One region of the Nonomuraea sp. CA-143628 genome, then DNA from elsewhere that is predicted to be linked to it. Evidence: predicted binding sites of a transcription regulator. Region 1 holds the regulator's gene; the other holds the start of a gene.
The links. The regulator HrcA, encoded in region 1, represses chaperone genes, less so after heat shock. The targets are predictions, from matches to a motif close to TTGGCACTCTCNNNNNGAGAGTGCCAA.
Positions count from the first base shown of each region.

Region 1 (4,978 bases):
TCGCCTGGAAAGCTCCGGCCACGACGGGGCCCGCCGCCGAGGAGCCCCACCGGCCCGCCACCGGCCACCCGCGGCGCCCGCCCGATCCCGTGGCCGTACGCGACGTGCTCCGCTCGGCCCTGAGCGCGGCCGGGTCGGGCCGCGCGGTGCTGGGCGAAGTGGACGACGCCCTGCTCAGGGGCACGGCCGTCGCCGAGATCGCGCACCTGGTGACCGAGCTGGTCGACAACGCGCTGACCTGCTCGGCGCCCGACACCGAGGTGGAGATCCGGGCCAGCACCCGCGAGGGCGAGTGCCACATCGCGATCGTCGACCAGGGCGTGGGGATGACCGAGGGAGAGCGCGCCGCCGCGAACGCCCGGCTCCGTGGCGAACGGCGCTTCTTCGCCGCCCCCACCCGCTACCTCGGCCACTACGTGGTGGGCAGGCTGGCCGAGCGGCTCGGTGTGCGCGTGTGGCTGGACGAGTCGCCGCCACACGGCATCACCGCCCGGGTGGCCCTCCCGGGCGAGCTCCTGGTGCCCTCACGGGTCAGCGGCCGTTGAAGGTGTCCCGTTCAGCGGCCGTTGAACACGTCCCGTTCAGCGGCCGTTGAACACGTCCCGTTCAGCGGCCGTTGAACACGTCCCGTTCAGCGGCCGTTGAACGCGTCCCGTTCAGCGGCCGTTGAACGCGTCCCGCAGCCGCGAGAAGAACCCCTGCTGCCCAGGGGCGAACTTCCCGGGCGGCCGCTCCTCGCCACGCAGCTTGGCCAGCTCGCGCAGCAGCCCCTCCTGCGTCTCGTCGAGCCGCAGCGGGGTCTCCACGTTGACGTGGATGAGCAGGTCGCCACGGCCCGTCTCGTTGAGCCGCTGCACGCCCCTGCCGTACATCGTGATGACCTGGCCCGACTGCGTGCCCGGCCGCACGTCGACCTCCTCGGAGCCGTCGAGCGTCTCCACGGCGAGGTTGGTGCCGAGCGCGGCGGCCGTCATCGGGATCTGGACCGTGCAGTGCAGGTCGTCGCCGCGCCGCTCGAAGATCTCGTGCGGGCGCTCGACGATCTCCAGGAAGAGGTCTCCGGGCGGGCCGCCGCCGGGGCCGACCTCGCCCTCGCCGGCGAGCTGGATGTGCGTGCCGTCCTCGACGCCCGCGGGGATGCGGACCTTGATCGTACGGCGGGTGCGCACGCGGCCGTCACCCGAGCACTCCTGGCACGGGTGGCGGATGATCGTCCCGAAGCCGCCGCACTGGGGGCACGGCCTGGAGGTCATGACCTGGCCCAGGAACGACCGGGTGACCTGGGAGATCTCGCCGCGCCCGTTGCACATGTCACAGGTGTCGGGGTGGGTGCCGGACGCGGCGCCCGCGCCCTGGCAGACCTCGCAGAGCACGGCCGTGTCGACGACCAGCTCGCGGGTGGTGCCGAAGGCGGTCTCGCGCAGGTCGAGCTCGACGCGGATGGTCGCGTTGCGCCCTCTCCTGGCCCGCGAACGGGGCCCGCGCGCGCCCCCGGCCGTGCCGAAGAAGGCGTCCATGATGTCGCTGAACGGGAAGCCCGCGCCGAAGCCGGCCGCTCCCTGACCCGCGCCGGCGCCGCCGAAGGGGTCGCCGCCCAGGTCGTACATCTGACGCTTGTTGGCGTCGGACAGCACCTCGTAGGCCTGCGTGATCTCCTTGAACCGCTCCTGGGTCGCGGGGTCCGGATTGACGTCGGGATGGAGTTCGCGGGCAAGCCTGCGGTAGGCCTTCTTGATCTCTTCCTGACTGGCGTCACGGCGCACCCCGAGGGTGGCGTAGTAGTCGCTGTTTGCCACTTATCGACCTCTTATGATGCAGCCAGGATTTGGCTGACGTAGCGTGCCACCGCGCGCACGGCGCCCATTGTCACGGGATAGTCCATCCTCGTGGGGCCTAGCACGCCTAGCCGAGCCAGTTCGTTGTCGCCAGAACCGTACCCGGTTGCGACGATCGACGTGCCACGGAGGAACGGGTTCTCCGAGCCGATGCGCACGGTGAGCGTGGACGGGGTGTCTGTGGAAGTCTCGCCGAGCAGCCGCATGAGCACGACCTGCTCTTCCAGTGCTTCGAGCACGTCGCGCAGCCCGGTCGAGAAGTCGGCCCCGGCGAGGTTGGCCGCACCGGCGAACACGATCTTCTCATCATGGCGCTCGACCAGCGTCTCGAGGAGCACCGACAGGATAGTGGCCACCACGGGACGGTCTTCGACCGGCAGCCGCTCCGGCAGGTCGGCGACCTGATCGGGGACGTTGACCAGGCCGCAGCCGTCGAGGGAGGCGTTGAGCACCGCGCGCAGGTGCGCGATGCGGGTGTCCTCCACCACTTCGGGCAGCTCGACCACCCGCTGCTCGACGCGGCCCGTGTTGGTGATCAGCACGAGCATGATCCGCCGGTCGTGCAGGGGCACGAGCTCGACGTGCCTGACCGTCGAGCGGGTCAGCGTCGGGTATTGCACGACCGCGACCTGCCGGGTGAGCTGCGCGAGCAGCCGCACCGTGCGGGTGACCACGTCGTCGAGGTCGACCGCGCCGGCGAGGAACGTCTCGATCGCCCGGCGCTCCGCCCCGGAGAGCGGCTTGACCTGCGAGAGCCGGTCGACGAACAGGCGATAGCCCTTGTCCGTCGGCACGCGGCCCGCGCTGGTGTGCGGCTGGGTGATGTAACCCTCCTCCTCCAGGGCGGCCATGTCGTTCCTGACCGTCGCTGGGGAGACCTTCAGGTTGTGGCGTTCGGCGAGCGCCCTGGAGCCCACCGGCTCATTGGTGGACACGTAGTCTTCGACAATGGCGCGGAGCACCGCCAGCTTCCGATCGTCGAGCACGCGCTCACCTCCTACCTCTGCCTTTCGGGAAACGACAGGTCTAGCACTCTGTGTTCCCGAGTGCCAAGTGTACGGCTCCCGCCCACAAGGTGCGATAACACCGGAGCTAGCGAGTGGCCGCCCATAGGGCGCACACTGGCCGATATGACCGATGACTCCCAGCCCCCCTCCTACGGTCCACCGCCGGGACAGGGTCCGTACCAGGGGCAACCTCCCCAGTACGGCCCGCCGCCGCCCCAATATGGTCCGCCGCAATACGGCCAGCAGCAGGGTCCGCCGCAATACGGCCAACAGCCGTACCAGACCGGCCCCTACGGGCAGCCGCAGCCGTACCAGCCCGGACCTTACGGCACGCCGCAGCGGTTCGGCCCGCAGGTTGACCCGAAGTTGATCAGACCGCGGTTGCGGTCGATCGCGGTCGCCTGGGGCCTGGCGCTGCTCGCCTGCCTGGCCGGGGTGGGATTGTTCGTGAGCGGCATCCTGAACACGGTGGGCGCGGTGGCCCCGTCCAAGACGTTCGCGGCGGGCCAGACCGTCACCGTGCCGCTGGACCCGGCGGACAAGCCGGTGGTCTATCTCGCCAGTGCGAGCCAGGTCCACTACATGTGCCGGATCGACGGCGGTCCCGGTCAGGCCAAGCTCGCCAAGACGTCGGGCATCGAGCGGGTCACCGTCAACGGCACCCAGTGGCAGCTCGTCCTCGTGGTCAACGCGCCGGTCAAGGGCGACTACCAGTTCACCTGCACGACCCAGGAGCAGGTGAACGCGCGCTTCGGCGTCGGCCGCGACTTCGCCGCCGCCGCGGGCGCCGCGGGCGGGCTGGTGGGCGGTGTGGTGGCGCTGCTGGTGATCCCGGGGCTGGGCGTGCTGGCCGCCGTCATCGTGACGATCATGGTGGTGACCCGGCGCAGCGCTCATCGCAAGCGCCTTGCGGCGGGCGGGTGATTTGCTACGGTCCCCGTGTGTACGAGGGCGATGTTCTAGCGGGAAATTGGCGGCGGCCGGGCAAGGGCAAGATCCCCCAGGTGCCCGCCGAACTCGATCTGGTCGTGGAGGACGCCGAGAGCGGCTTCTGCGGCGCCGTGGTGGCCTGCGACAAGGAGGCCGTCACGCTGGAGGACCGCTTCGGCAAGCGCCGCCTGTTCCCGTTCGCGCCCGCCGCGTTCCTGCTGGACGGCAAGGTCGTGACGCTCGTACGGCCGGCCGCCACGGCTCCCGTCGCGCCCAGGCGGAGCGCGTCCGGCTCGATAGCCGTCGAGGGCCTGCGGGCCCAGGTGGCCAAGGAGAGCCGCATCTACGTGGAAGGCGTCCACGACGCCGCCCTCGTGGAGAAGATCTGGGGCCACGACCTCCGGGTGGAGGGCGTCGTGGTCGAGTACCTGGAGGGCGTGGACGACCTGCCCGCGATCGTGGCCGAGTTCGGCCCGTCGCCGGAGCGTAGGCTGGGTGTGCTGGTCGACCATCTCGTACCGGGCTCCAAGGAGAGCCGGATCGCCGCTCAGGTGACCTCACCCCACGTGCTCGTCGTGGGCCATCCCTACGTGGACATCTGGCAGGCGGTCAAGCCCTCCGTGCTGCGGATCCCGGCCTGGCCCGACGTGCCGCGCGGGGTGCCGTGGAAGGAGGGCGTGATCGCCGCCCTCGGCTGGCGGATGGAGCCGGCCGACGCGTGGCGGCGCATCCTCGGCGCCGTCTCGGCATTCACGGACCTGGAGCCCGAGCTGCTCGGCCGGGTCGAGGAACTGATCGACTTCGTTACGGAGGCACCATGAGCCAGGATCCCCCGCAGCCGCCGCCGGACGATGATGCGACGCGGCGCATCTCACAGTCGGACATCAACCCCGAACCTCCTCGGCAACCGGAGTACGGCGCCCAGCCCGGCTCCGGTCCGACGCCCGGATACGGGGCTCAGCCTGGATCGGGTCCCGCGCCTGGTTACGGAGCTCAGCCAGAGTCCGGTCCCGCGCCCGAGTATGGCGGTCAGCCTGGGTATGGCGGTCAGCCCGGCTCGGGACCCGCGCCTGGGTATGGCGGCCAGCCCGCGTACGGTTCCGCCCCTCAGGGCGGTCCTGGGCCGGGGCCGCAGCCTGGTTACGGTTACGGACAGCCTGGTTCTGGCGGCTACGGACAGTCGCCCGGTTACGGTTACGGGCAGCC
Region 1 covers NZ_CP192072.1:10,050,664-10,055,641, forward strand. The annotation lists gene ACQP2T_RS45530 (sensor histidine kinase) at 1-545, shown strand, start outside; gene dnaJ (molecular chaperone DnaJ) at 657-1,796, opposite strand; gene hrcA (heat-inducible transcriptional repressor HrcA) at 1,808-2,821, opposite strand; gene ACQP2T_RS45545 (hypothetical protein) at 2,966-3,766, shown strand; gene ACQP2T_RS45550 (DUF3097 domain-containing protein) at 3,784-4,593, shown strand; gene ACQP2T_RS45555 (DUF4870 domain-containing protein) at 4,590-4,978, shown strand, end outside.

Region 2 (4,978 bases), 3.1 Mb from region 1:
TGCGGCCGCCGTCGTTCAGCAGCGGCAGCGCGCGCTGGATCACGAAGAACGGTGTGCTGACGTTGATCGTGAGCAGCCTGCCGAACTCCTCCGGTGTGACCTGAGCGATCGGGTTGACCAAGCCGATGCCCGCGTTGTTGACCAGGATGTCCAGGCCGCCGCCCGCCGGTCCCTCGGCCAGACCGCTGCTCGCCAGTCCCTCGGCCAGGCCCTCGAACAGGCGGTCCACCGCGCCATCGTCGCCGAACCGGGCCTGCACGGCGAACGCCCGGCCGCCTTCCTGCTCGATCCGCGCCACTGTCTGCTTGGCCGCGTCGGCGTTGTCGCCGTAGTGGACGGCGACCAGCGCGCCCTCGGCGGCCAGTCGCAGCGCGACCGCCCGGCCGATTCCCCGCGATCCTCCGGTCACCAGCGCGGTCTTGCCGGTCAGACTGTTCATCTCTGCTCCTCGTTCAGCGGCCGGCCCTTGGCGGATCCGGCGATGGCTCAACAGTGGCGGCAGTGGCTCACCGCACGCTCACCGACGGCTCACCGGGCGAGCAGCGCTCCGGGTGGGACCAGGTAATGCTGAGCGGTCCCACCCGAAGATCCGGCCTAGAAGTCCATGTCTCCGCCGACGGGGGCGGCAGAGGTCGTCTCGGGCTTCTCGGCGATGACCGCCTCGGTGGTGAGGAAGAGCGCCGCGATGGAAGCGGCGTTCCGCAGCGCCGAGCGCGTCACCTTGGCCGGGTCGATGATGCCCGCCTCGAACATGTTGACGTAGTCGCCCGAAGCGGCGTTGAGGCCCTCACCCGGGGTCAGGTTGCGGACCTTCTCCACCACGACGCCGCCCTCAAGGCCAGCGTTGACGGCGATCTGCTTCAGCGGCTCCTCGAGCGCCTTCTTCACGATCGCGGCACCGGTGGCCTCGTCGCCATTGAGCTCGAGCTTGTCGAACGCCTTGGCGCCCGCCTGCAGCAGCGCCACGCCACCGCCGGGGACGATGCCCTCCTCGACGGCCGCCTTCGCGTTGCGAACGGCGTCCTCGATGCGGTGCTTGCGCTCCTTCAGCTCGACCTCGGTCGCCGCGCCGGCCTTGATGACCGCCACGCCGCCGGCCAGCTTGGCCAGCCGCTCCTGGAGCTTCTCACGGTCGTAGTCGGAGTCGGTCCGGTCGATCTCGGCGCGGATCTCGTTGACCCGGCCGGCGATCTGCTCGGGGTCACCGGCACCGTCGACGATGGTGGTCTCGTCCTTGGTCACCACGACCTTGCGGGCGCGGCCCAGCTGGTCGAGGGTGGCGTTCTCCAGCTTGAGGCCGATCTCCTCGGAGATCACCTGGCCGCCGGCCAGCGTGGCGATGTCGCCCAGCATGGCCTTGCGGCGGTCGCCGAAGCCCGGAGCCTTGACCGCGACCGACCGGAAGACACCCTTCATCTTGTTGACGATCAGGGTGGCCAGGGCCTCGCCCTCGACATCCTCGGCGATGACCAGGAGCGGTTTGCCGGACTGCACGACCTTGTCGAGCAGCGGCACCACCTCCCGATTGGCGGAGACCTTGCCGTTGACGATCAGCACGTACGGATCGTCCAGGACGGCTTCGAGCCGGTCGGAGTCGGTGATGAACAGTGGGGCGATGTACCCCTTGTCGAAGCGCATACCTTCCGCAAGCTCCAGCTCCAGGCCGAAGGTGTTGCTCTCCTCGACGGTGATGACGCCTTCCTTGCCGACCTTGTCCATCGCCTCGGCGATGAGCGAGCCGATCTCGGGGTCGGCGGCGGAGATGGAGGCGGTGGAGGCGATCTGCTCCTTGGTCTCCACGTCCTTGGCCAGCTTGGACAGCTCCTCGCTGACCCGCTCGACCGCCGACTCGATGCCCTTCTTCAGCGACATCGGGTTGGCGCCGGCGGCGACGTTGCGCAGGCCCTCGCGCACCAGCGCCTGGGCGAGCACGGTGGCCGTCGTGGTGCCGTCACCCGCGACGTCGTCCGTCTTCTTGGCGACTTCCTTGACCAGCTCGGCGCCGATCTTCTCCCACGGGTCCTCGAGCTCGATCTCCTTGGCGATGGATACACCATCGTTGGTGATCGTGGGAGCGCCCCACTTCTTCTCCAGCACGACGTTGCGGCCCTTGGGACCCAGGGTCACCTTGACCGCGTCGGCCAGCTGGTTCATGCCGCGCTCGAGACCGCGCCGGGCGTCCTCGTCGAACGCGATCATCTTCGAAGCCATTCCTGCTCCTGCTCTCGATAGGGGCTGTCCGGGACGGCGCCCGCGACGGACGGCCCGCCGACAGGCGGACCTCGCCGTCCCGGCACACCCCGCCGGTTGGCACTCTCCAGGGGCGAGTGCCAGGCGTCCCGTCGCACTCTACCCACAACTTGCGCGTCACGCACCTAGTGCGTGCCGCGCATCATCCGATAGGGTCGCTCCCATGAACGACGACGCCCCCGACCTCCGGGCGCGCAACAAGCAGGCCACCCGAGAGGCGATCAGCCACGCCGCGCTGCGCCTGGCCATCGAGCAGGGCCCTCACGGGCTGGCCCTGGTGCGCGTCCATGACATCGCCACGGCCGCGGGAGTCTCATCCCGTACGTACAACAACTACTTCTCCAGCAGAGCGGAGGCGATCTGCGCCTTCCAGGCCGACCAGGCCGGCCGCGTGGGGCAGGCGCTGCGCGCCCGGCCCGCCGGCGAGCCGCTCGACCAGGCCGTCATCGCGGCCGTGATCGAGCTCTACACCGACCCTGAGCCCGACAAGGCCGGCCTGCGCATGATCATGTCGACGCCCGAGCTGGAGGGCGAGGCCCTGAGGGCGTTCACCATGGCGGAAGGCCCGCTCGCCGAGGCGATCGCCGCCCGCACCGGCACCGACCCCCAGCGAGACCTGTTCCCCGCCGTCACAGCCGCCGCGGTCGCCGCCGCCATCCGGGTGGCGGGGCGACGCTGGCTCGAGCCCGGCAACACGGAATCCTTCGCCGCGATCCTGCGCGGCGCCCTGTCCTGCGTCGTTCCCGCCGCGCCACCTGAACGGACTCGGCCCTAAAGGCTGGAAGCCGCGCCCTCGAGGCTGACGTTGCAGTGACCCGCTCAATAACGAGGTGCGGCGAACCCGCGGTTCGGGCGAAGATGGCCGCGCCTGGCCGTGGGAGCCGGCACTTCCTGGATGAGGAGCGTGCCATGAGCGTCATCGGATCCGCACACCCAGAGGTCCGGGTGGGCACGGGACGGCTGCGCGGGCGACTGGAGGACGGCGTGGCCGTCTTCCGCGGTGTGCCGTTCGCCCGCCCGCCGGTGGGCGCCCTGCGGCTGGCCGCGCCGGAGCCGGCCGAGGCGTGGGACGGGGTACGCGAGGCCGGGGCGTTCGGCCCGCCGCCACCGCAGTCCAGGTTGCTGGGCGCCTCCAGCACGGACGACGCCGACGGCGACTGGTTGACGGTCAATGTCTGGTCCCCCGATCTGGGCGCCGCCGGGCTGCCGGTGATGGTGTGGATTCATGGCGGCGGCTACATGTACGGGTGGTCCGGCAGCCCCCTCTTCGACGGCCGCGTGCTCGCCCAGGACGGCGTCGTCGTGGTCACCTTCAACTACCGGGTCTCCGCCGAGGGCTTCGGACACTTCCACGGGGCACCGGCCAACCGCGGGTTCCTGGACCAGGTGGCCGCCCTCCGCTGGGTGCGGGACAACATCGCGGCCTTCGGCGGCGATCCGGACCGGGTCACCGCCTTCGGAGAGTCCGCCGGCGCCGGGAGCATCGCGGCGCTGATGACGATGCCGAGCGCCGCCGGCCTGTTCCACCGGGCGATCGCGCAGAGCGTGCCGGGCATGTTCTTCTCCGCTGAGCTGGCCGCCGACATCGCCGTCGCGGTAGCCGGTGAGCTGGGCCTGCCCCCGCTCGCGGACGAACTCGCCCGCCTGTCGCCGGAGCGGCTGATCGAGGCCGGGGACGCGATGGCGGAGAAGACGGGCGACTACCCGCGGTGGGGCCAGGCCGCGTACGTTCGGACACCGTTCGGACCGGTCGTGGACGGCGAGGTGCTGCCCGAGGTGCCGTGGCGGTCACTGGCGGACGGGGCCGCGCACGAGGTGGAGCTGATCGTGGGTCACACCCGCGACGAATATCGGCTGTTCATGGCCATCAGTGGCGACACCGGCCAGATCACCGCCGAACGAGCGGACACCGCGCTGCGGATGCTCGCCCCGGACCCGGAGGCATACCGGGCCGCCTACTCGGGTGCCGACGAGGAGCGGCTGTACGAGCTGGTGTACTCCGACTGGTTGTTCCGGATGCCTTCCGTACGCCTGGCCGAAGCCCGCCAGAGGCACGGCCGCGCCCACCTGTACGAGCTGACCTGGCCGGCCCCCGGCATGGGCGGAGACCTCCTCGGCGCCTGCCACGGGCTCGGCCTGCCGCTGACGTTCGGCAACCTGACCGCCGGCTCGGCGGGACTGCTGATCGGACAGGATCCGCCCCCGGCCGCGGCCGAGCTGTCGGCCCAGGTCCGAGCGGCGTGGATCGCCTTCGCCACGACCGGAGACCCGGGCTGGCCGGCGTACGAGCCGCAGAACCAGCACACCTGGATCATCGACACCAAACCCGACATCGCAGCGTATCCGGAGGAGACCTCCCGCGAGCTGTGGGCCGGGCACCCCTTCGGCCCTCTTGCGTTGCAGGCGAGTCCGTAACCGCTCCAACCCCACCACCGTCCAGGCGCTGACGACGAAGGCGCCTGGTTCGGCGTGCCGTCGTGCCTCATGCGCTTGTAGACCCCCTGGAACAGTTACAGGAACGGGCCGTTGGCGGCGGGCCGGTCCAGGAGATCACCAGATGTAGCGTTTTGACACCTCCCACGGCTAACCGCTATCTATTGGCTAACCGTTAGGGGGGATGGAGTGCAGGACGCAGTGCTGGCGATGCTCGCCAAGGAGCCGTCGCACGGGTACCACTTGCACGCTCGGCTGCAGCGAACTCTCGGCCCGCTGGGCGAGTCGATGAACC
Region 2 covers NZ_CP192072.1:6,926,341-6,931,318, forward strand. The annotation lists gene ACQP2T_RS31735 (SDR family NAD(P)-dependent oxidoreductase) at 1-439, opposite strand, end outside; gene groL (chaperonin GroEL) at 595-2,211, opposite strand; gene ACQP2T_RS31745 (TetR/AcrR family transcriptional regulator) at 2,414-3,025, shown strand; gene ACQP2T_RS31750 (carboxylesterase/lipase family protein) at 3,160-4,665, shown strand; gene ACQP2T_RS31755 (PadR family transcriptional regulator) at 4,873-4,978, shown strand, end outside.
Region 2: the regulator HrcA is predicted to act here: its motif matches at 2,308-2,334, upstream of groL (chaperonin GroEL).